DNA from 3 places in the Micromonospora sp. C28ISP2-4 genome. Region 1 is predicted to be linked to each of the others. Evidence: riboswitches for the same ligand, from Rfam matches in the RefSeq annotation. Region 1 holds a riboswitch; each other region holds the start of a gene.
What was found. Region 1 has a riboswitch for cyclic di-AMP ahead of Q3W68_RS07985 (NlpC/P60 family protein). Riboswitches for the same ligand answer to the same signal wherever they lie in the genome.

Region 2: linked by a shared signal. The riboswitch ahead of Q3W68_RS17140 (transglycosylase family protein) and the one ahead of Q3W68_RS07985 (NlpC/P60 family protein) in region 1 are both predicted to bind cyclic di-AMP.
Region 3: linked by a shared signal. The riboswitch ahead of Q3W68_RS27555 (hypothetical protein) and the one ahead of Q3W68_RS07985 (NlpC/P60 family protein) in region 1 are both predicted to bind cyclic di-AMP.

What each region holds. Positions count from the first base shown of each region.
Region 1 is NZ_JAUMKG010000001.1:1,644,267-1,651,466, reverse strand. It holds gene Q3W68_RS07995 (C40 family peptidase) at 1-846, shown strand, start outside; gene Q3W68_RS07990 (N-acetylmuramoyl-L-alanine amidase) at 918-2,951, opposite strand; cyclic di-AMP (ydaO/yuaA leader) riboswitch at 3,190-3,324, shown strand; gene Q3W68_RS07985 (NlpC/P60 family protein) at 3,338-4,369, shown strand; gene dcd (dCTP deaminase) at 4,434-5,012, opposite strand; gene Q3W68_RS07975 (pyridoxamine 5'-phosphate oxidase family protein) at 5,091-5,636, shown strand; gene Q3W68_RS07970 (zinc metalloprotease) at 5,706-6,698, opposite strand; tRNA gene Q3W68_RS07965 (tRNA-Gly) at 6,967-7,040, shown strand.
Region 2 is NZ_JAUMKG010000004.1:208,078-215,277, forward strand. It holds gene Q3W68_RS17115 (FadR/GntR family transcriptional regulator) at 1-18, opposite strand, end outside; gene htpG (molecular chaperone HtpG) at 156-2,048, shown strand; gene Q3W68_RS17125 (SDR family oxidoreductase) at 2,101-2,796, opposite strand; gene Q3W68_RS17130 (helix-turn-helix domain-containing protein) at 2,824-3,300, opposite strand; gene Q3W68_RS17135 (LLM class flavin-dependent oxidoreductase) at 3,347-4,909, opposite strand; cyclic di-AMP (ydaO/yuaA leader) riboswitch at 5,081-5,226, shown strand; gene Q3W68_RS17140 (transglycosylase family protein) at 5,225-5,875, shown strand; gene Q3W68_RS17145 (YbaB/EbfC family nucleoid-associated protein) at 6,061-6,510, shown strand; gene Q3W68_RS17150 (M4 family metallopeptidase) at 6,687-7,200, opposite strand, start outside.
Region 3 is NZ_JAUMKG010000010.1:30,366-37,565, reverse strand. It holds gene Q3W68_RS27585 (LuxR C-terminal-related transcriptional regulator) at 1-281, shown strand, start outside; gene Q3W68_RS27580 (thioredoxin domain-containing protein) at 289-843, opposite strand; gene Q3W68_RS27575 (BON domain-containing protein) at 968-1,642, opposite strand; gene Q3W68_RS27570 (hypothetical protein) at 1,802-2,206, opposite strand; gene Q3W68_RS27565 (STAS domain-containing protein) at 2,625-2,984, shown strand; gene Q3W68_RS27560 (SRPBCC family protein) at 3,086-3,538, shown strand; gene Q3W68_RS27555 (hypothetical protein) at 3,560-4,633, opposite strand; cyclic di-AMP (ydaO/yuaA leader) riboswitch at 4,638-4,768, opposite strand; gene Q3W68_RS27550 (cation diffusion facilitator family transporter) at 4,912-5,826, opposite strand; gene Q3W68_RS27545 (AAA family ATPase) at 5,918-7,200, opposite strand, start outside.

The sequences.
Region 1 (7,200 bases):
GACGCGCAGATCGACAAGCAGTGGGAGCAGCTCGAACCCACCATCGAGCAGTTCAACAAGGTCCGCTCGCAGCTTCGCGCCAACCAGAAGAAGTCCAAGGCGCTGAAGGACAAGATGGTGCCGCTGGAGCTGGCCTCCACGCTCGCCATGAACAAGGTCGGCGACATCGCGGCCCGGTACTACATCCAGGGCCCGTCGCAGGAGCTGGGCGCGCTGCTGGTGAACACCAAGCCGGGCACGCTGGCCGAGCAGCTGGTCATGCTGGACCGGATCGCCGACGACCAGCGCCGCCAGATCGCCGGTGTGCTCAAGGTGCGCGACCAGTACAACAAGCAGAAGGAGAAGCTGGACGCGCTGATCGCGCTGGAGATCAAGCAGCAGAACGATCTCGCGGCGAAGAAGAAGCAGATCGACTCGGAGATCAAGCGGCTGACCGCCATGCTCCCGGTGACCTCGATCCGCCCGGCGGGCTGCCCCAAGATCGACGGCGTGGTGAGCAGCGCCGCGCGGACCGCGATCAAGACGGCGTGCGCCCAGGTCGGTGACCCGTACGTGTGGGGTGCAACCGGCCCGAACTCGTTCGACTGCTCCGGCCTCACCCAGTACGCGTACAAGGCGGCGGGCATCTCGCTGACCCACTTCACCGGTGCCCAGTGGAACGAGGGCCGCAGGGTCTCCCGCTCCGAGGCCCGCCCCGGTGACCTGGTGTTCTTCGGCTCCGACCTGCATCATGTCGGGCTCTATCTCGGCAACGGGGTGATGGTGCACGCGCCACGTACCGGCAAACCGGTCCAGGTGTCGAGCATCAACACCCAGCCGCTCGCCGGCTTCGTCCGGGTCAGCTGACCCGCAACCCCTGACAGCGGGAAGGCCCCCGGTCCACACGGACCGGGGGCCTTCTCGTGTGCGGTGACGGGTCAGCGCGGCGCGCCGACCGGGGACGGCAGGATCAGCACGTCGTCCAGGTTCACGAACATGATCCGGTGACCGAACTGGACCTGCACGTAGCGGTTCTCGCCGCGGACCACGGTCCGGTCACCCGGTGCGGAACCGTCGAACGAGACCGCCCGGTAGTACTCGCCGGGCAGCACCCCGCCGACCGCGTACCGCTGGCCGGCGGCGAACGTGTACTGCAGCGGCGAGATGGTCTGGTACGGGATGGTGTCCGGGTAGGCGGCCTGCTCCGGGTAGGCCCGCCCGTACACCGGGATGGTGGCCTTGCCGGGCCGCGGCGTCACGACGAAGCCGGTGGCCCACTTGGCCGTCGGCGCGGAGGCCGGGTTGAGGAACCACGCCTTCTGGCCGAGGTACCAGATCGCCGTCCAGTCACCCTGGCGGCCGGCGAGGGCGTACGTCTGGCCGGCCGAGGCGCGGGCGCCGTGGTCGGAGATGTACATGGTGTCCGGCGTGCCGTCCGGGCGCAGCCCGAGGTCGTTGACGAGCGGGGCGTCCGGGCTCGGCGCGGTCCGCAGGATCACGGCCGAGGAACCGCGCGACGGGCACGGCTCGGCCGGCGGCCGGGGCGTCGGGACGCCGGGCGGCTGCTGGTTGCAGCCGGTGAACGCGGGCCGGTTGGTGGCGAAGTCCGGGTCGATGGTGACCAGGCCGGTCCGGGGCGTGCCGGTGCCGCGGAACGGCGCCTTCATCAGGTCGAAGTAGTGCGACCAGTCCCAGTACGGTCCCGGGTCCCAGTGCATGCCGCCCACGTTGGCGGCGGTGATGCCGGGCACGTTGTCGTGGCCGATGATGTGCTGGCGGTCCATCGGGATGCCGAGCTTCAGCGCCAGGTAGCGCACCAGCTTGGCGGAGGTGCGGTACATCGCCTCGGTGTACCAGGTGCCCTGACCGGCGAAGCCCTCGTGCTCCAGGCCGATGGACTTCGCGTTGACGTACCAGTTGCCGGCGTGCCAGCCCACGTCCTTGGTCTTGATGTGCTGGGCGATGTAGCCGTCCACCGAGCGCAGCGTGTAGTGCCAGCCCAGGTAGTCGGCCCGCTTCACCAGGTCGACGCTCGGGCCGAAGTAGCCCTCGGTGTCGTGGATGACGATGTACTCGATCTTCTGCTGCTTCGGCCGGTCGCCCAGGTCGTGGTTGCCGTAGTCGCCCGGGTCGTCGCTGAGCTGCTCGTACGGCGCGGGGATCCACTCGCAGGCCAGCCGGACCGGGCACTCCAGCCCGTCCGGCCGTTCGGCGTTGCGCAGGCCGAGGCGGGCCAGGCGGGAACGGTCCGGCTGCGCGGCGGTGGCGGCGAGCGTGACCCGCTGGCCGTCGTCGGTGGTCCGGCTGGCGCCCTGGCCGAGCTGGTCGTACACCTCGTCGGCGAAGGCCGCCGCCGCGTCGGAGGTGTCCGCGCCGGAGTACCGGGCCACCGCGGCGTACCAGGCCGCCGGGTCGGTGCCGGCACCGACCGGCCCACCCAGGGCCTTCTGGTACGACGCCAGCAGCGCCGCGCCACCGCGGATGTTCGCGGCCGGGTCGGTCCGCAGCGTCCCCGCGTCGAGCCCGGTCAGCGCGGCGGCCGCGTCGAGCGTCTGGAGCGAGGCGGGCGGCAGCGGGGTCTCCCGCTGCGGCGTGGCGGCCGTGGCCGGGTCGAGCTTGAGCGGGCGGGCGTCGTCGCCGCGTGGGTCCTCGTCCTCGTCGACGTGGGCGCTGCCCGGCATGGCGAGGATGTGCGCGGCGTCGGTCAGGTGCATCGGGCCGTAGCCGCCGCTGGTGCTGGGCTGCCCGGTGTGCGTGTCCCAGCGCGACTCCAGATAGGAGACGCCGAGCAGCACGTTCTGCGGCACGCCGTACTCGGCCGCGGCGGCGGCGTATTGTTGTTGCCGGTCGCTCGCGGGCGCGGACGTGTCCGGCGCGGCTGTCACCGGGCCGGTCGTCGCCAGCGCGGTGGCTGTCGCCACGGCGGCGGCGAGCAGTATCCGTCTGCCCGACGGCGGGGCGGAGAGGTGCATCGAACCTCCTGGACAGGGATGGGGGTCACTGCGTTTCCACCCTCACTCCGCACACCCGTGAGGGTCAATACCTTTCCAGTGGGTAATCAGCCTTGAAAGAAAATTTCACCTCCGTGCGGGGTGCGGCGCCGCATCACGTACGGAGTGTCACGGCGCTGGAAGTTGCGGATCGATAACGGTGGTCCCTACTCTGGTGAATCGTCGGCCGCACGTCTCACCGTCCAACCCGGTCGGTGACGGTCCGACACCGCCGAGTCGCCTCCGGGCGAGCCGGGGAACCAGGTACCTGGGGTGAATCCGCAGCGATGCGGTAGGGCGGCTCCCTTCCCGCCCGAATCCGTCAGCTAACCCGGTAGGCGGTACGGAAGAAGGAGTACGGACGCCCGGTGGCACTCCATGCCCCGCGGCCGTCGTCGAACCGGTCGCTCGACCGGTCCACGGCTGTGCCGCGCACCCGCTGGTCCCGCTTCACCACCGCCCTCGCCGCCCTCGTCGGCACCGCAGTCGTCCTGACCGGCGGCGCCACGGCGGCACACGCCGAACCCTCGGTCGCCGAGATCGAGGCCCAGATCGACCGCGACTGGAACAAACTCGAACCGGTCATCGAACAGGTGAACGCCGTACGCGGGCAGCTCGCCGCGCGGCGCAAGCAGGCCGATGCGCTCGGCCGGCAGATCGCACCCCTCCAGGCCCGGGTGGACGCCGCGCTCGGCCAGGTCGGCGGCCTCGCCGCCGACGCCTACAAGGGCGACAACCTCTCCACAGTCAACGCGCTGCTCGGCAGCCGCTCGCCCGGTGACCTGGTGAACGGCCTGGAACTGCTCGACCGCTTCGCGCACCGCCAGCACGAACAGGTGCGCTCCGTCGCCGCGCTGCGCGACGAACTGGCGGCGAAGAAGAAGCCGCTGGACGAGATGATCGCCGGGCTGGCCCGTACCGAGGCCCAGCTCGCGGCGAAGAAGAAGCAGATCGACGCCGAGATCGCCAAGCTGGAGAAGCTGCGGCTCAAGGTGTACGGCAAGGGTGGCGGCGGCCCGCTGCGCCCGGCGCCGTGCCCGGCCGGCTACCCCGGCGGCCCGGCCGGTGCGGCGGTCAAGTTCGCCTGCGCCCAGATCGGCAAGATCTACGTCTGGGGCGCTGCCGGGCCGGACCACTTCGACTGCTCGGGCCTCACCATGGCGGCCTGGGCCAAGGGCGGCGTCTCGCTGCCGCACAACGCGCGCCAGCAGCACGGCGTGACGAAGCGGGTGAGCCGGGCCGAGTTGCGCGCCGGTGACCTCGTCTTCTACTACAGCGACCTGCACCACGTGGCGATGTACGTGGGCGACGGCTGGGTGGTGCACGCCTCCCAGTCCGGCAAGCCCATCACCATGAAGCGGGTCGACGACGGCGACATCAACAGCTACGGCCGCGTGTAAGGAAGGGCCCCCTCTTAACGCCTCAGGTAGAGGAGGGGGCCCCTATTAACAACTGCGGGCGCCGTCAGCGTGTCGGCCAGGTGCGCCAGCTCTGCCAGGACCGGCTCGGCGTCGGGCCGCGCTGCCCCTGGTAACGCGAGCCGTAGACGGCCGAGCCGTACGGGTGCTCGGCCGGCGAGGAGAGCCGGAAGATGCAGAGCTGGCCGATCTTCATGCCCGGCCAGAGCGTGATCGGCAGGTTCGCCACGTTCGACAGCTCCAGCGTGACGTGGCCGGAGAAGCCCGGGTCGATGAAGCCGGCGGTCGAGTGGGTCAGCAGACCCAGCCGCCCCAGGCTCGACTTGCCCTCCAGCCGGCCGGCGAGCTGGTCGCCCAGCGAGATCACCTCAAGCGTGGAGGCGAGTACGAACTCGCCCGGGTGCAGCACGAACGGCTGCCCCTCGGGCACCTCCACCATCGACGTCAGGTCGTCCTGCTGGACCGACGGGTCGATGTGCGTGTAGAGGTGGTTGTTGAAGACCCGGAACAGCCGGTCCAGGCGTACGTCGATGCTCGACGGCTGCACCAGCGTGGGCTCGAAGGGCTCCAGCGCGAGCGTGCCGGCCTTGATCTCGGAGACCAGGTCGCGGTCGGAGAGCAGCATCGGAACACCATAGCGACCGGTACGGGTGACCTGCGTGTCGCACTACATCTTCGTACACGTGTTCGATAGAGTGTCCACATGGCTTCCTGGTCCGAATTCGCCGCCGACGAGCCCCGCCTCGCCGACGAGATCCGCCTCCTGATGCAGCAGTACGGGCCGGGCTTCGGCTACCTCGCCACGGTCCGCGCCGACGGCGGCCCTCGGGTCCATCCCGTCTCCCCGGTGATCACCGACGACGGCCTCTGGTGCTTCGTCATCGACTCGCCGAAGCGCCGCGACCTCGAACGCGACGGCCGCTACGCGCTGCACTCGTTCCCGCCGGAGGAGAGCGACGACGAGGCGTACGTCGCGGGCCGCGCCCGGCCGGTGACCGACCCGGCCACCGTGACCCGGCTGGCCCGGATCGCCCGCGCGTCCCCGCAGGGCGACTGGCGGCTGTTCGAGTTCACGGTCGAGGCGGCGATGCTGACCCGGCGCGACCCGGTGGCCCAGCCCGGCGCCGCCCCGCCGCAGGTGAGGGTCTGGCTCGACCCGCGCGGAGCCGAGCCGGCCCGGCGGGAGCCGGTGGCCGCGGAGGCCCGGCGCGGCCGGCACGGCTTCGACACCCGCCGCTCGGCCGCCTGAGCCGGCCCGAGACGAAACGGTGCCGGTCCCGTCCGAGGACAGGGCCGGCACCGGTACGTGGTGCGAGGGTCAGGCCGCGCGGTAGGCGTTCCACGCGGTGAGCATGCGGCTCGCCTGGCCGGCGGTGAACTGGTACATGCAGGAGTCGTACGTGTAGTCCATGAAGTTGGTGATCGGGTCCTTGCCGGCGGTCGAGCAGGTGTCCCGGCCGGTCGGGCACTGGTACGCCGGCGACGCCTCGGCCGGGGTGTCGGAGACGCTGTCGCCCGAGCCGGAGCAGCCGCCCTGGAAGGTGTGGTAGAGGTTCAGCCAGTGGCCGACCTCGTGGGTGCCGGTGTCGCCCTGGTTGTAGTTGGTCGCGGTGCCGCCGGGCAGCGACTCGTTGAGCACGACCACGCCGTCCATCTTGTCCAGCGTCCGCTTCGGGAAGGTCGCCCAGCCCAGCAGGCTGTCGCTCAGCTCTCCGAGGTAGATGTTCAGCGTGTTCTTGCCGCCCTCACGCAGCGAGGTCTTCATCGAGCGCTCGGCGGAGGAGCCCTGCACGATCGGGTACCACGACGGGTTCGTCACCCGGTTGATCTTCGTGAGCTGGAACCCGAAGGCGGTGGCGGCGCCGCCGGTCGAGCCCGCGTACGCCTGGTTCAGCACGGTGATCTGCTGGTTGATCATCGAGTCGGTGATGTTGCCACCGGCCCGGGTGCTGTTCTCCTGGATGACGTGGACGACGACCGGGATCGTCACGGTGGCCAGCGGGGCGACGGCGCCGGTCCGGAAGTTGGCCCGCTCGCGCTGCGCCGCGGCGAGGTCGGCCTCGCGGTCACGGACCTGCTTGGCGGTCAGGTGGTTGGGGTCGAGCTTGGCGTTGCCACCCTTCGCGACGCGAGCGTTCGCGTGCTCGTCGGCGTGGGCGTCGGCCGGCTCGGCGCACACGCCGGCCGGGGCGGCCGAGAAGGCCGAAGCAGCGGGTACGACGCCGACGGCGGCGGTGCTGAGCAGCAGCGCGAGGGTCGACGTCGCGACACCGGCGGTACGCCGGGTCAGCAGGTTGGGACGGAGTCCCATGGGCCCACCTCTTTCTGACGGCGTGCCAGGGGGTGTGTCACGCCGGTTCGGAAACGTGGGGCAGACGTTACATCTCATCGAGAGATTTGAGAACGCCCATATGTTGCCGACGTGCAACTTCGCGCCTGCCGGCTCCGGAGGGTGCTTGATCCACTCCAGTTCGGGGAGATGGCGGGGTCGACCGGCCGCCGATGCCGCCACCTCGCCGAAGTGGCGCGCGCACCTCGCTGCACGGGGGTGGTGACCTTCGGGTAGAGTGGTACCGCCTGCGGGTGTAGTTCAATGGCAGAACATCAGCTTCCCAAGCTGACAGTGCGGGTTCGATTCCCGTCACCCGCTCCAGCGTGAAGGCCCTGATCAGGACGACAGTCCCGGTCAGGGCCTTCGATGTTCCACGACCATCGATCATGTAGCGCGCGTAGAGGTCCATCAAGGCACCGCAGTGCGGCCGGCTTGGCCTCGGCCCTCCGACGTCACCCACACCGCACCGGAGCTGACCGCT
Region 2 (7,200 bases), on a different contig from region 1:
CGCGGGATCGAAGGTCATGCGCAGCAGTGTGGCCCCGGACACATCAACTCGTCAACTGGTTGTACCAGTGGTTCTCGGGGGCGGCCGGTGCGTGCCGTCTCGATCACCCCTCGTATCCTTTCCGCCGTAGGCCCGCCAGAGGGAAGGGAGTCGGTGTGAGCGACGGGGTCGAGACGTTGGAGTTCCAGGCCGAGGCCCGTCAGCTGTTGCAGCTGATGGTGCACTCGATCTACTCGAACAAGGACGTCTTCCTGCGCGAACTGATCTCGAACGCGTCCGACGCGCTGGACAAGCTGCGGCTGGAGTCGCTCGTCGACAAGGAACTGTCGGCCGACACCTCCGACCTGCACATCGAGATCGAGGTCGACAAGGACGCCCGTACGCTCACCGTGCGGGACAACGGCATCGGCATGTCCCGCGACGAGGTGGTCGGCCTGATCGGCACCATCGCCAAGTCCGGCACCGCCGAACTGCTCCGCAAGCTGCGCGAGTCCGCCGACGCCGCCGCGTCCCAGGAGCTGATCGGCCAGTTCGGCGTCGGTTTCTACGCCACGTTCATGGTCGCCGACAGGGTGACGCTGCTGACCCGCCGCGCCGGGCAGTCCGGCGGCACCCGCTGGGAGTCCGCGGGCGAGGGCACGTACTCGATCGAGGAGGTCGCCGACGCACCGCAGGGCACCTCGGTCACGCTGCACCTCAAGCCGGTCGACACCGAGGACAACCTGCACGACTACACCGCCGAGTGGACGATCCGGGAGATCGTCAAGCGCTACTCCGACTTCATCTCGTGGCCGATCCGGATGACTCTCGACAAGCCCGGTGAGGACGGCGCCACCACGCGCGAGGAGCAGACGCTCAACTCGATGAAGGCGCTCTGGGCGCGCTCGCGGGACGAGGTCGACGAGGCCGAGTACAAGGAGTTCTACCGGCACGTCGCGCACGACTGGGCCGACCCGCTCGAAACCATCCACATGCGCGGCGAGGGCACGTTCGAGTACGAGGCGCTGCTGTTCGTGCCGTCACACGCCCCGCTCGACCTGTTCTCCCCGCAGGGCCGCCGGGGTGTGCAGCTCTACGTCAAGCGCGTGTTCATCATGGACGACTGCGACGCGCTGATGCCCAACTACCTGCGCTTCGTCAAGGGCGTGGTGGACGCGCACGACCTGTCGCTGAACATCTCCCGGGAGATCCTCCAGCAGGACCGGCAGATCCGCGCGGTGCGCCGCCGACTGGTCAAGAAGGTGCTCGCCACGCTCAAGGACATGTCCGCCGAGTCGTACCGCACGTTCTGGACCGAGTTCGGCGCGGTCGTCAAGGAGGGTCTGCTGGAGGACCCGGACAACACCGAGACGCTGCTGGAACTGGTCCGCGCCGCCAGCACCCACGACCCGGCCGAGCCGACCACCCTGCGCGCGTACGTGGAGCGGATGAAGGACGGCCAGACCGAGATCTACTACGCCACCGGCGAGAACCGGGCCACCATCGAGAACTCACCGCACCTGGAGGCGTTCCGCGCCAAGGGCTACGAGGTGCTGATCCTCACCGACCCGGTGGACGAGGTGTGGGTCGAGCGCGTCGGCGCGTACGACGGCAAGACGCTGCGCTCGGTCGCCAAGGGACAGGTGGACCTGGAGACCGAGGAGGAGAAGGAGAAGGCCGAGGCGGAGCGCCAGGAGTACGCCGACCTGCTCACGTTCCTGGGCGGAGCGCTCGCCGACAGCGTCAAGGAGGTGCGCCTGTCCACCCGGCTGACCACGTCGCCGGCCTGCGTGGTGGGCGACGCGCACGACATGACGCCGACGCTGGAGAAGATGTACCGGGCGATGGGCCAGGAGGTGCCGCGGGTCAAGCGGATCCTGGAGCTGAACCCGGCCCACCCGCTGGTCACCGGGCTGCGCAAGGCGCACGGGGAGGGCGGCGACACCGCCGCGCTGACCGAGACCGCCGAGCTGCTCTACGGCATGGCGTTGCTGGCCGAGGGCGGCGAGCTGGCCGACCCGGCCCGGTTCACCCGCATCCTCGCCGACCGCCTCGCCCGCGCCCTCTAGATGTAAGGAAGGGCCCCTTCTTAACGCCCAGGCGTTAAGAAGGGGCCCTTCCTTACACTCCGGGGTAGAGCGCGGCCACTCCGCCGGACAGGCCGGCCTGGACCCGGCGGGCGACGTCGTCGGCGAGGATCTCGTAGCTGTCGGACTCGATGCCGTCGGCCGCGAGCCGGGCCACGTCGGCCGGGTGGGCCTTCGGTCCGGGTACGGCGGCGGCCATCTCGGTGTCCATGTAGCCCACGTGCAGGCCCGCGACGCGGACGCCCCGGCCGGCCAGCTCCAGGCGCAGGGCGTTCGTCATCGACCACTCGGCGGCCTTCGCCGCGCCGTACGCGCCGACGCCGGGGAACGTGAACCAGGACAGCGCCGACAGCACGTTCAGGATCGTGCCGCCGCCGTTCGCCGCGATCCGGGGTGCGAACGCGCGCACCACCGACAGCGTGCCGAGGTAGTGCGTCTCCAGCTCCAGCCGGATCTTCTCGAGGTCGCCGTCGAGCAGGTCGGTGCCGGTGCTCACGCCGGCGTTGTTGGCCAGCAGCGTCACGTCACCGGCCCGCTCCGCGGCGGCGGCCACCGAAGCGGGGTCGGTGATGTCGAGGCGTACCGGGGTGACGCCGGGCAGGTCCACGGTGTCCGGGTCGCGGGCGCCGGCCCAGACGGTGGCGCCGCGCGCGACGAGTTCGGCGGCCAGGTGCCGGCCGAAGCCGCGGTTGGCGCCGGTGACCAGGGCGGTGCTTCCAGCGATCTTCATGTCTCGCTCCGAGGTGTGGGGAAGAGGTCAGGCGGACAGCAGGCCCGGACCGGGCAGGACGGCCAGCTCGCCGGGCGGTACGTCGTGCCCGGCGTCGCAGCGCAGCTGGGCGTGCACGGCCGCGCCGCACTCGTCGTGGGCCAGCCGGACCGCCGGGCCCGCCTCGTCGGCGGCGTACGCGTCGCCCCACTGCCGTAGCGCGACCAGCACCGGGATGAGGTCGCTTCCCTTTGCCGTGAGCACGTACTCGTCGCGGGTGCGCTGCCCGGGCTCGCGGTAGGGACGCCGGTCGAGCAGCCCGTCGGCGACGAGCTGCTTGAGGCGTGCGGCGGCCACCGGCTCGCTGACGCCGACCCGCCGGGCGAAGTCGTCGAAGCGGCGGGTGCCGAACGACGCCTCCCGTAACAGGAGCAACGTGGTGCGGTTGCCGACCACCTCCAGCGCCCGGGCGATCGAGCAGTTGGCGGTGGACCAGGAGTCACGCTGGGCGAGGAGGTCCGTCATGGCGTCGACGGTACCCTCTGGCTTAGGGTTACAGAAGTCAGCTACCTCACAGCTGGCCGGGGAAGAATCCGTGCCGGGCCAGCGGCTCGACGATCTGGTGCTCCTCGTACGACAGGTGCGACAGCAGCGTGTCCGTGAGCAGGTCCACCGCCTCCTGGAGTCCGGTGAAGTCGCCGGGCCGGCGGACCAGCTCGACGAGCGCCCGGTCCACGCTCTCCACCACCCCGTGGATCACCACGTGCTCCTCCTCCAGGCGGTCCAGCACCGCTGCCAGCCCGGCCTCGGAGCGGCGCAGGTGCGGGAAGATCGAGGCGTCCTCCAGCCCGTGGTGCTGGGTGACCATGGTGCAGTAGGCCGCGCAGTACGCCCCGAGCGTCCAGTTGTTCTGCCGCATGGTCATCTCGTTCAGTGCGGCCCGCGCCCGACCCGGCGTGACCGAGCCCTGCTTGACCTGTTCCAGCAGGTCGCGCACCTGGGCCAGCTCCTGGCGCAGGTGATCGTGCACGTCCACCAGGTGCTGCCCGGCGGCCTGTCCCCGGGCCGGGTAGACGTGTCCGGCCGGTGGCGGCGGGGCGCTCGGGCGGGTGGACTCGTCCCAGGGGCGGCGCGCGCTCAGGCGTACCCCCGGGTCGGGGGTGGGGGTGACGCCGAGCGTGCTCGGGCCGGCGGCGGTCTGCTCGTCGGGGGCCGCGCGGTCGTCGCCACCGCCGGGCGCGGTGCGCTCGGCGGCGACCAGCTCCCGCACGGCGGGCGCGACCTCCTGGCCGAAGATCTGGATCGCGCGCGGTTCGTCGCTGCCGAGGATGAACGTGGTGATGCCGTGCTCCAGCGTGAGCCCGGCCAGTTCCTCCACCCACTGCTCCGGCGGCCCGGCCAGGAAGCCGGCCGACGAGCGGGCGAACGTGCCGGTCACGTTGAGCATACGGCGGATCGCGGCCGGGTCGCGCCCGGCCGCCTCCGCGCCCTCGTCGACCAGCTTGTTCAGGGCGGGCAGCTCGTCGGGGCCCTTCGGCAGGTAGGACAGGGACGGCAGCCAGCCGTCCGCGGCGCGGCCCACCAGGCGCAGCATCCGCGGCTTGTAGGCGCCGACCCAGATGCCGACCTGGTGCGCGGGCGCCGGACCGCGCTTGGCGCCCACCACGCGGTAATGCTCGCCGTCCACGCGGATCATGCCGCGCCGGTCGGTGTCCCAGACCTCGCGGATCACCCGGATCGCCTCGTCGAGGGCGTCGACGGCGGCGCCGGGGGACAGGCGCCGCCCGCCGGTCGCCTCGATCGCGTCCCAGAACGCGCCCGCGCCGAGTCCCAGCTCGACCCGGCCGCCGGTGAGCAGGTCCAGGCTGGCGATGCTGCGGGCCAGCACCACCGGCTGGCGCAGCGGCAGGTTGAGCACGTTGCCGGCCAGGCGGATGCGCTCGGTGGCGGCGCCCACGTAGGACATGAGCGTCCACGTGTCCAGGAAGCCCGGCTGGTACGGGTGGTCCTGGAACGTGACCAGGTCCAGCCCCACCTGCTCGCAGAGCCGGGCGAGCGCCACCACCTGGTCGGGCTGCCCGGCGGCGGGGGTGAGGAACCCGCCGAAGGTCAGCTCGTGTCCGTGATCGGTCATCCGTCCCGCCCTCCCGTGATCTTGCCTGGCCCTGCCACCGTAGCGCCGTCACCGGTAGCCCGGCCGGGTGAAGAGCGTCACAAGAAGTGGACGATCGTCGCAAAACGCTCCTAGCGTCGGTTTCGTTCGCAGACGCGGACACCGCGTGCCGGAAACGCCAAATCCCGCCGCCGGCCCCGGTAACCGAACCTCGCGCGGGAGCGGGGGAACCACACGTTCCACGGTGCATCGTCACCTCGGGGTGAAGCCGCCACCGGCGGCCGGGCTCCTCGGCCCGAACCCGACAGCTCACCTCGTCGGCGTGGAGGAATCCACATGGCAACTGAATACTCAGCCCGAAGCCGCCGTACCGCGCTCGGAGCGGTGGTGGCCGGCGCCGCCGTCGGCGCCGCGGCCCTGTTCGGCCCGGCTGCTCCGGCCAGCGCGGGCGTCAACTGGGACGCGGTCGCGCGCTGCGAATCCGGCGGCAACTGGAAGATCAACACTGGTAACGGCTACTACGGCGGGCTCCAGTTCTCCCGCGCCACCTGGAACGGCTACGGCGGCAAGAAGTACGCCGCCCGCGCCGACCTGGCCAGCCGGTCCGAGCAGATCGCCGTCGCGGAGAAGGTGCTGCGCGGGCAGGGCATCGGCGCGTGGCCGGTCTGCGGCAGGAAGGGCGGCTCGGCGAGCTCCGGGTCGGCCGCGGCCGGCGAGCGGGCCACCACGAAGGCCGTCCCGCGCAAGGCCGCCCCGAAGCGGGCGGCCACGCGTAAGGCCGCGCCGCAGCGGCCCGCGACGAAGGCGGCGCCACAACCCGCGACCGGCGCCGGGACGTACGTGGTCCGGCGCGGGGACACGCTGTCGGAGATCGCCGTGGCGCAGCACGTCGACGGCGGCTGGCGTGCCCTGCACGAGCGCAACCGCGCAGTGGTCGGTGACGACCCCGGCCTGATCTTCCCCGGTCAGCGGCTGCGCCTGCGCTGAGTGGCCCTCGAACGCCCGGCCGGCCCGTCCGGCCGGGCGTTCGCTCCGTCCGCGACACGCCGCGTCGCCGGTGTCCGGCCTGCTCGCGGTGCCGGGGCGCGGCCCGCGACAGCGGGTGACCGCGATTCGTCGGAGCCGGTTGCTAGGGTCACGGTGCTCGGCTAAGACGTGAAGAAGGCGCGGAAATGACCAACGACCCGTTCTCGGCGGCCGCGAGCCTCGACGAGCTGCTGACCCGCACGCAGCAGGCGCTCACCGCGATGCGCTCCCGGGCCTCGGCGCACGCCGACGGCGAGCCGGGCGACCTGCTCCGGGCCGAGGGCACTGCCGCCGGCGGGCGGGTCCGCGCGGTCGCCGTCCAGGGTGGCCGGCTGGATTCCGTGACGGTCGACCCGGAGCTGGCCGGTGAGCCCCTCGACGTCCTCTGCGGGCATCTCGTCGCCGCCGCCAACGCCGCGCTGTCCGAGCTGGACGACCGGGTCAGCGCGTCGGCGCGGGCCGACGCCGACGCGCTCGCCGCCCGGCTCGGCAGCATGGGCGATCAGGCCGAGCTGTTCGGCCGCGCGATGCACGAGGCGGCCGCGCGGATCCACCGCGACCGCGGCACCCCGTCCCGGGCCGGGCGCCCGGCCTGACCCGACCGCACGCGCCCCGGCGCGACGCGGCGCCGCCCCGCACGCGGCGCCGACCACGCGCGACGCGGCGCCGACCACGCGCGACGCGGCGCCGACCACGCGCGACGCGGCGCCGGCCTGACACGAGGAGGCGGCCGGCCGCCGGGAGGACGACGACCGGCCGCGCCACGCCACGGTCAGCTCACTGTGACCGCGGTGTCGTCGACGACGAAGGACGTCTGCAACGAGCTGTCCTCCACGCCGCTGAACGAGATGGTCGCCGTGGTGCCCGCGAGTGACGAGATGTCGAAGGACCGCTGCACGTAGCCGGTGGCCTTGTTCAGGTTGGAGTAGGTGGCCAGCGTGGTGCTGCCCGCCTTGACGGTGAGCTTGTCGTACGCGGTGCTGGTGGTCGACTCCGCGCTGTCGACGTGCAGCCAGAAGCTCAGCGTCGCCCGGCATCCGGCCGGGATCGTCACCGACTGGCTGAGCGTGTCGGTGTGCGACGAGCCGTACCCGTCCAGCCACGCCTTGTACGAGCCGCCGTGCGCGGCCTGGCCGCTGTCCGTGGTGATGACGCCGGACGAGGCGCTCCAGCTCACGTTGCCCGACTCGAAGCCCGGGTTGGCGAGCTTGTTGCCGGAGCAGCCGCCCGACGGCGGGGTGGTCGTGGTGCTCGGCGTGGGCGTCGGGGTGCCGCCGGCGCAGGTC
Region 3 (7,200 bases), on a different contig from region 1:
CGTACTGGGCCACTGTGAGCGAGCTGGTCCGGGGCGTGGACGCGCAACCGGCCGCCGCGACGGCGGACGGCCCGGCCCGGACGCTCGACGAGCCGCTCACCGAGCGGGAGCTGACCATCCTGCGCTATCTGCAGAGCATCCTGTCCAACGTGGAGATCGCCGCCGAGCTGTCGCTGTCGGTCAACACGGTGAAGACGCACGTGCGCAACATCTACCGCAAGCTCGACGCGACCCGCCGGCGGGACGCCGTCCGGCGGGCGCGCGAGCTGCGGTTGATCTGACCGTCGCTCAGCGGTCGTCGGCCGCGGCGTCCACCACGGCGAGCAGCTCGGCCAGGTCGTAGCCGCCGTCGTGGCGGACGTCGTTGACGAACAACGTCGGGGTGCCGTTGACGCCGCTGCGGATACCGCCGACGAAGTCCTGCCGGACCCGGTCGGCGTAGTCCTGCCGGCCGACCTCCGCGGCGACCTCCTCCGGCGACAGGCCGATCTGCTCGACGCCCAGCGACAGGTGCACCGGGTCGAGCTGGTCCTGGTGCTGGTAGAGCCAGTCGTACATCTCCCAGAACCGGTCCCGGGCGGCGGCGGCCTCGGCGGTCTCCGCGGCGCTCTCCGCGTACGGGTGGACGTTGGTGATCGGGAAGTGCCGGTACGCCAGCCGCACCGTGTCGGCCCGCTGGCGCAGCACCTCGGTCAGGTTCGGGTACGCGGCGCCGCAGAACCGGCACTGGAAGTCGCCGTACTCGACGATCGTGACCGGCGCGTCCACCGGCCCTCGCACATGGTCGCGTTCGGTCACCGGGATCCGCAGTCGTGCGGTGGTGACCTGGAGTGGCGTGGTCATCCGGCACTCACCCGCCGATCCGAGTCCGGCCGAACCAGCGCGTCGAGCCCGTTCGGATCACTCATGTCTCCCACCATGGCCGCGATCCGGGTGAGGCGGGCTCACCCGGGCGGGGTGGTTCCGGTCAGCGCACGACCAGGTGGTTGTGCACCTCCCGGATGCCGGGGGCGTTCCACACCACCCGCTCGATCTCCTCGCGCTCGCCGGCCGAGTGGACCTGCCCGTCCAGCAGCACCGTGTCGCCGTGCACCCGCACGTCGACCTCCTCGGCCTCGGTGGCGCGGTTGCGGGCCAGCGCGTCCACGATCCGCTCGGCCAGGTCGCGGCCGCCGGCGTGCGCAGCGGGGCGCACGGCGATCCCGTTGCTCACCCCGCGTACGCCGGTGAGCCGGGCGACCGACCGTTCGGCGGCCCGCCGCTGGTACTCCCACTCGACCTCGCCGTGCAGCGTGACCCACCCGTCGGCCACAGTCACCTGCAACGCCTCGATCGGCACGAACGCGTCCCACTCCAGCGCCCGTACGGCCGCGACAGCGATCTCCGGGTCCTCCCGTCCGGCCGTCGTGTCGATCCGGACGGCGAGGTCGTTGGCGACCGCGCGGACCCGGGCGACCCGGTGCGCGGCCCGCTCGGCGGCCCACTTCTTGGCGTAGCTGTCCACCCGGCCGGTGAGCGTCACCACGCCCTCGGTGACGGTCACCCCGATCTCGTCCGGGCCGACCCGCGGCTCCCAGGTCAGCTCGTCGAGCACGGCGGACTGGATGTCCCGGTCGGTACGCGTGACCGTGTCGGTGGCCATCCGGCTCTCCCTCCCGTCGATCGCGGCGCGGGCACGTGGTCCCGCACCCGCGATCCTGCGCGTGTCCCGGGTGAGCGGCCCTCACCCGCTGCGGGTGAGGCAGCACGACGGCCGCCCCGGGAACCCCGGGAGCGGCCGTCGTCGTGTCGTACGGGCGGGTCAGCCGTCCAGGCCGGCCGGGGAGTTCGGCCGGTCGACGTCAACGAACTCGATCTCGTCGGCGGCGCGGTCCCGGCTGCCGGCGGCGCGCGCCGCGGTGCCGGCAGCCCAGCCGATCGCCGCGCCGGCGAGTGCCGCCGCGATCAGCAGCGTCCACGGCAGCGCGGGCCGGCGGCCGGCGAGCGCGTCGAACGCGAGGGAGGCCCGGCGGCGTGCCTCCTCGGCGGCGGAGCCGACCAGGTCGGTGGCGTCGTCGGCCAGGCCGGAGGAGCTGCGGCGGGCGGTACGGGTGGCGTCGCGCACGCTGTCACCGGCGGAACCGACGGCGGAGAGCAGGTTCTGCCACGCCTGGTCGGCGACGCGCTCGGCCTTGCCCCGGCGGTCCAGCAGGTTGGATCCGAACATCTTCTACCTCCTCGGGTGCCGAAGGCCGGCGGCCACTTCGGACTCCGGTGTCCATCCGGCGGGTTCCTGTCCCGGGCAGTGCCCCACCGGCGCGCCCGGCAAACCATGCGCGGCTCACGGGCGGCCCGGGCAACGAACGGGACGAACCACCCGAACGCGCCGGGACCGGTGCCCACGGGACGTGCGTGCGCCAGCTACCCTGGTCGGCGGATCGGCGGGCCCGCCCGGCCACACGGCTGGCCGCGGTCCGCCCTGAAGGGGAAACTGGAACCCGGAGGTCCGGATTGGGTACGCCCAGGTGTGCCCAGTTCGCGAATTGCTCATCCCGGGGGGTGGCGACCGGGCCGTCGGAGGAATACGCTCGGTCGCGGCCCGCGTACTGATGAGGCGCCCGTCATGGGCGAGTGGAGGTGCTCGCGTGAGCCTGTCGATCGTGAAGTCGGTGCGGCCGGGTGGTGTCGTCCAGATCGCGCCCCGTGGGGAGATCGACGTCGACACCGCGTACGAGGTGCGGGAAGCGATCGCCGAAGTGCTCGCGAAGGGTCGCCCCTCGCGGATCGAGCTGAACATGCGGCTCGTCACGTTCATCGACTCGGTCGGCATCAGCGCCATGGTCGCGGGCTTCCAGACCTGCGAGGTCAGCGGCGTCAAGCTCGTGGTCACCGAGCCGAGCCGGTTCGTGCACCGGCAGCTCTGGGTGACCGGCCTGCTCGGCCTGTTCGGCGCGCCCGAGCCGTGGTTCGCCGACGACACCCCCGAGGTGCTGCCCGGCGCCTGAGCGCCGTTCACATGCCCTGCGGCCAGGGGACCTTCTACCCGTTGCCAGTCCGGCGTCGGTACGGGACGATCGTCGCGACGCACGACGGCGAGGGGGCCCGCTTGCAGAGCAGCGACAGCTTCAGCTACACCGTGCAGGCCCGGTGCAGCCGGGCCGACGCGGTGGCCCTGCTGGGTGACCTGAGCCGCCAGGGTGAGCTGCATCCGCTGATCGTCCGGGTCCGGAAGCTGCCGTCCCGGCCGGGCGCGCTGGGCAGCTACGCGATCACCGACCGGCTGCAGCTCGGCCCGTTGCACTTCCCGGTCACGTACCAGGCGGACGTGCTGATCGCCAGCGAGGACGAGGTCGTCACAGTGGCGCGGCAGCAGCCCGCCACGACGGTACGCAACCACACCCGGCTGCGCGACGAGCCCGACGGCACGGTACGCATCGACGTGGAGATCACGCTCACCGCGCCGGCGCCGCTGTTCGGGTACGCGTTCCGCCAGGCCCGGGCGGCTCACCTGGGCCTGGCGGCGCGTCTGGGAGCGACCCTGGAGGGCCGGCCGGCCTGATCCGGCCGGCCCGCAGGGCGCTCAGTACACCGACAGGTGCACGTGGTTGGTGTGGTCGCTGGACGGGTCGCCGTTGCCGCCGCTGTACGACTTCCACCCGCTGCTGGGCAGCCAGATCTGCTTGAACCAGATCACGTAGAGCACGGCGAGCGGGTCGGCGTTGCGTACGAAGTACGCGGCCAGGTTGTTGCCGTACGTCCGGTCGCCGCCGGTGGCCACGCCGCCGAAGCCGTTCTTCTGCGCGGCGAAGTCGCAGGCACGTCCCTTCGGGTGCTCACCCGAGCCGCTGGGCCGGTGGCAGGAGACGTACCGGGTGAAGCCCGCCGCCTTGGCCTGTTGCAGCGCGTGCAGCGTGCGCGGCGTGATGCAGCCGTCGGCCGGGGTCGGGTCGTTGACGCTGCACGACTCCGACGGCCAGGAGCCGTCCGAGTTGCGCGGCGCCGGCTTCGCGTTCTTGCTGGAGGTGCCCTGGACGCTGCCGCCGCCGCTGCTGCTGCGTGAGGCCCGGTCGTTCGCCACCTCCAGGGCGCGCTCGGCCTGCTCCTTGCGCTTGGCCATCACCGTCACCTGCTTGCGCTGCTCGCGGATCTCGCCGTCGAGCTGGGCGCGGGTGCGGGTGGCCTCGTCGCGGGTGGTGATCAGGTCGCGCAGCGTACGGTCCTCGTTCGCGGCTACCTGTTCCAGTGCGGCGGCCCGGTCCATGAAGCCCTCCGGGCTGCTGCTGCCGAGCAGCGCCCCGGCGGTGCCCAGGCGGCCGTTGCGGTAGGCCACCGCGGCGATCTCGCCGACCTTGGCGTCGCGTACGGCCAGCTCGGCGCCGACCGTCTTGAGTTGTTCGTTGAGTTGTTTCTGGCGGCTCACCGACCGGTTCAGCGCGGCCTTCGCCTCCAGCCAGCCCTTGCTGGCGGCGTCGAGCTGGGCACGCAGTTCGGGCGTGCCGCCCTCGTCGTCGCCGGGCGCGGCGGCGAGCAGGCCGGTCGCCGGCGCCGCCGAGGCGGGGGAGGCCGGAACGGTCGCGACGCCGAGGGTCAGCGTCGCGACGAGCAGGGCCGCCAACCGGGCGGCCGTCCTTCGTACAGGTGCCACTGGGGGCATTCACACGTCCTTCCGTCAGCGCCGACCGGGTTAGCTGACGGGTTCGGGACGGAAGATCCCTACCGCTGACGCGGATGCACCCCACGTACGTGGTTCCCCGGCTCGTCCCTGCGGACGATTAGGCGACGGCCGCCCCACCGGGGCCGGTGGCGCCCGCGGGTGCGGTCGCGACCGAGACTACCGGCGCTGCCCGGGCGCGGCTCTGTGGAGCAGTGCCACTAGGCGGGGCAAAACCGGCATAAGACTACATTAGCCACAGTGATTTAAGTGTGTCCTAATCACCACTCGGTCTGTCCGCACACTCCGGCCGACGCTCCGGGTTCGACCTGCAACGTGGCGTGATCGATGGAGAAGTCCTCGTGCAGGGCGGCCCGCGCGGCGGCCAGCACCCCGGCCGGGTCCGCGCCCGGGTCGGTGGTCAGGTGCGCCGAGGCCACCTCCATGCCCGAGGTGAGCGTCCAGACGTGCAGGTCGTGCACCTCGGCCACGCCGGGTACGGCGGCCAGCCGGTCGTGCACGGCGGTCACCTGGAGGTGTTCCGGCGCGGCCTGCACCAGGATGCGCAGCGCGGCCCGGCCGAGCCGCCAGGTGCGCGGGAGGATGAACAGGCCGATCCCGACGGCGACCAGCGGGTCGGCCCACCACCAGTCGGTCAGCGCGATGACCAGCGCGGCGGCGATCACGCCGAGCGAGCCGAGCAGGTCGCCGAGCACCTCCAGGTACGCCCCGCGCAGGTTGATGCTCTCCTTCGACCCGGCGCGCAGCAGCGCGAACGCGACGATGTTGGCGAGCAGGCCGAGCACCGCCACCACGAGCATCGGGCCGGCCAGCACCTCCGGCGGCTCGCCGAAGCGGCGCACCGCCTCGACCAGGACGTAGATCGCGACGGCGCCGAGCAGTACGGCGTTGGCGAGGGCGGCGAGCACCTCCAGCCGGTAGAGCCCGAACGTCCGTTGCGGGTCGGTGCCGGCGCGGCGGGTGGCGGTGATCGCCGCGAGGGCCATGCCGATGCCGAGGACGTCGGTGAACATGTGCCCGGCGTCGGAGAGCAGTGCCAGGGAGCCGGTGGTGAAGGCGGCGACCGCCTCGACCACCATCAGGGCGGCGAGCAGCGCGAAGGCGGCCCAGAGGCGGCCCCGGTGGCGGTGCGCCGCGTTGGCCACCGCGCCGCTGTGGTCATGACCTGCGCCCACGCCAACACCCTTCCTGCCCCGTACCGGCCCGGCCCAATGTATGTTCACATCGCTATGTATGCAAGTGAACTGTGGGTGGCGGCGGGGCCGGTCACCCCACCGGGTCGAGCGTGGTGAGGCGCTGGGTGGCCCGGGACAGCGCCACGTAGAGCGTGCGGACGCCCGAGCCGGGGTCCGCCCGGATCTCGCCCGGTGCCACCAGCACCACACCGTCGTACTCCATGCCCTTGGCCTGGAGGCTGGTGACGACCTGCAGGCGGCCCGCGCCGAGCGCGCCCAGCCAGCCGGCCACCTCGTCGCGGCGCGGCACCGGCGTGATCACGCCGACGGTGCCCTCCACCTGCGCGAGCAGCGCCTCGGCCGCCTCGACGGTGGCCGCCGGCAGGTCGGCGGCGGGCACCGTGCGCTCGATCGGCGGCACGCCCGTGGACCGGACCGCGTCGGGCAGCGGCAGGTCCGGGTAGAGCCGACGGATCTCCGCCGCCGCCACCGCGAAGATCTCCGCCGAGTTGCGGTAGTTGGTGGTCAGCTCGTAGCGGTGCCGCTTACGCCGGCCCAGCGCCTGGTCACGGGCCCGGTCCAGCTCCTGCGGGTCGCCGGTCCAGGCGGTCTGCGCCGGGTCACCGACCACGGTCCAGGACGCCAGCCGCCCGCGCCGGCCGATCATCCGCCACTGCATCGGCGAGACGTCCTGCGACTCGTCCACCACCACGTGCGCGTAGTCGCGGTAGTCGGCCGGACGCTCCCGCGCCGCCGCGCGGGCGGCGCGCTGCCGGTCGGCGTACGTGCTCAGCTCACGCACACCCCCAGCGAGCTGGTACGGGTCGCGCTTGGGGCGGGCCCGCTGCACCGGCTTGCCGAGCAGCGCGTCCAGCTCGTCCAGCAGCGCGATGTCGGCCACCGTCAGCCCCTCGGTCGCGAGGCTCCGGTACGCGTCGCCGAGCAGCCGGATCTCGGCCGAGGAGAGGATCCCACCGGCGTAGCGGCGCAGCCGGTCCGGGCGGGCCAGCCAGTCCAGCACGTGCCGTGGATGCAGCCGGGGCCACCACGCCTTGAGGAACTCGCGGAACTCCGGCCGCTCGATGATCTCGTCCTCGAACGCGGGCTGCTCCGGCAGCCGGCCCACCCGCAGCGTGCGGGCCTGCGCGTAGAGCGCGGCGAGCACCGCGTCGAACGCCGCCCGGCGTACCTCGTTGCGGCGTGCGCCACGGGCCAGCGTCCGGTCCCGGACCGCGTCCAGCGCGGGACGCTCCAGGCGCAGCAGCTCGCCCCGGTAGAGCAGGCGCAGCTCGGCCGGGGAGTCCGGCACCGCGTCGCGTACCGCGCGTTCCAGCACCCGGCGCATCCGCAGCGACCCCTTCACCGCCGCCACGT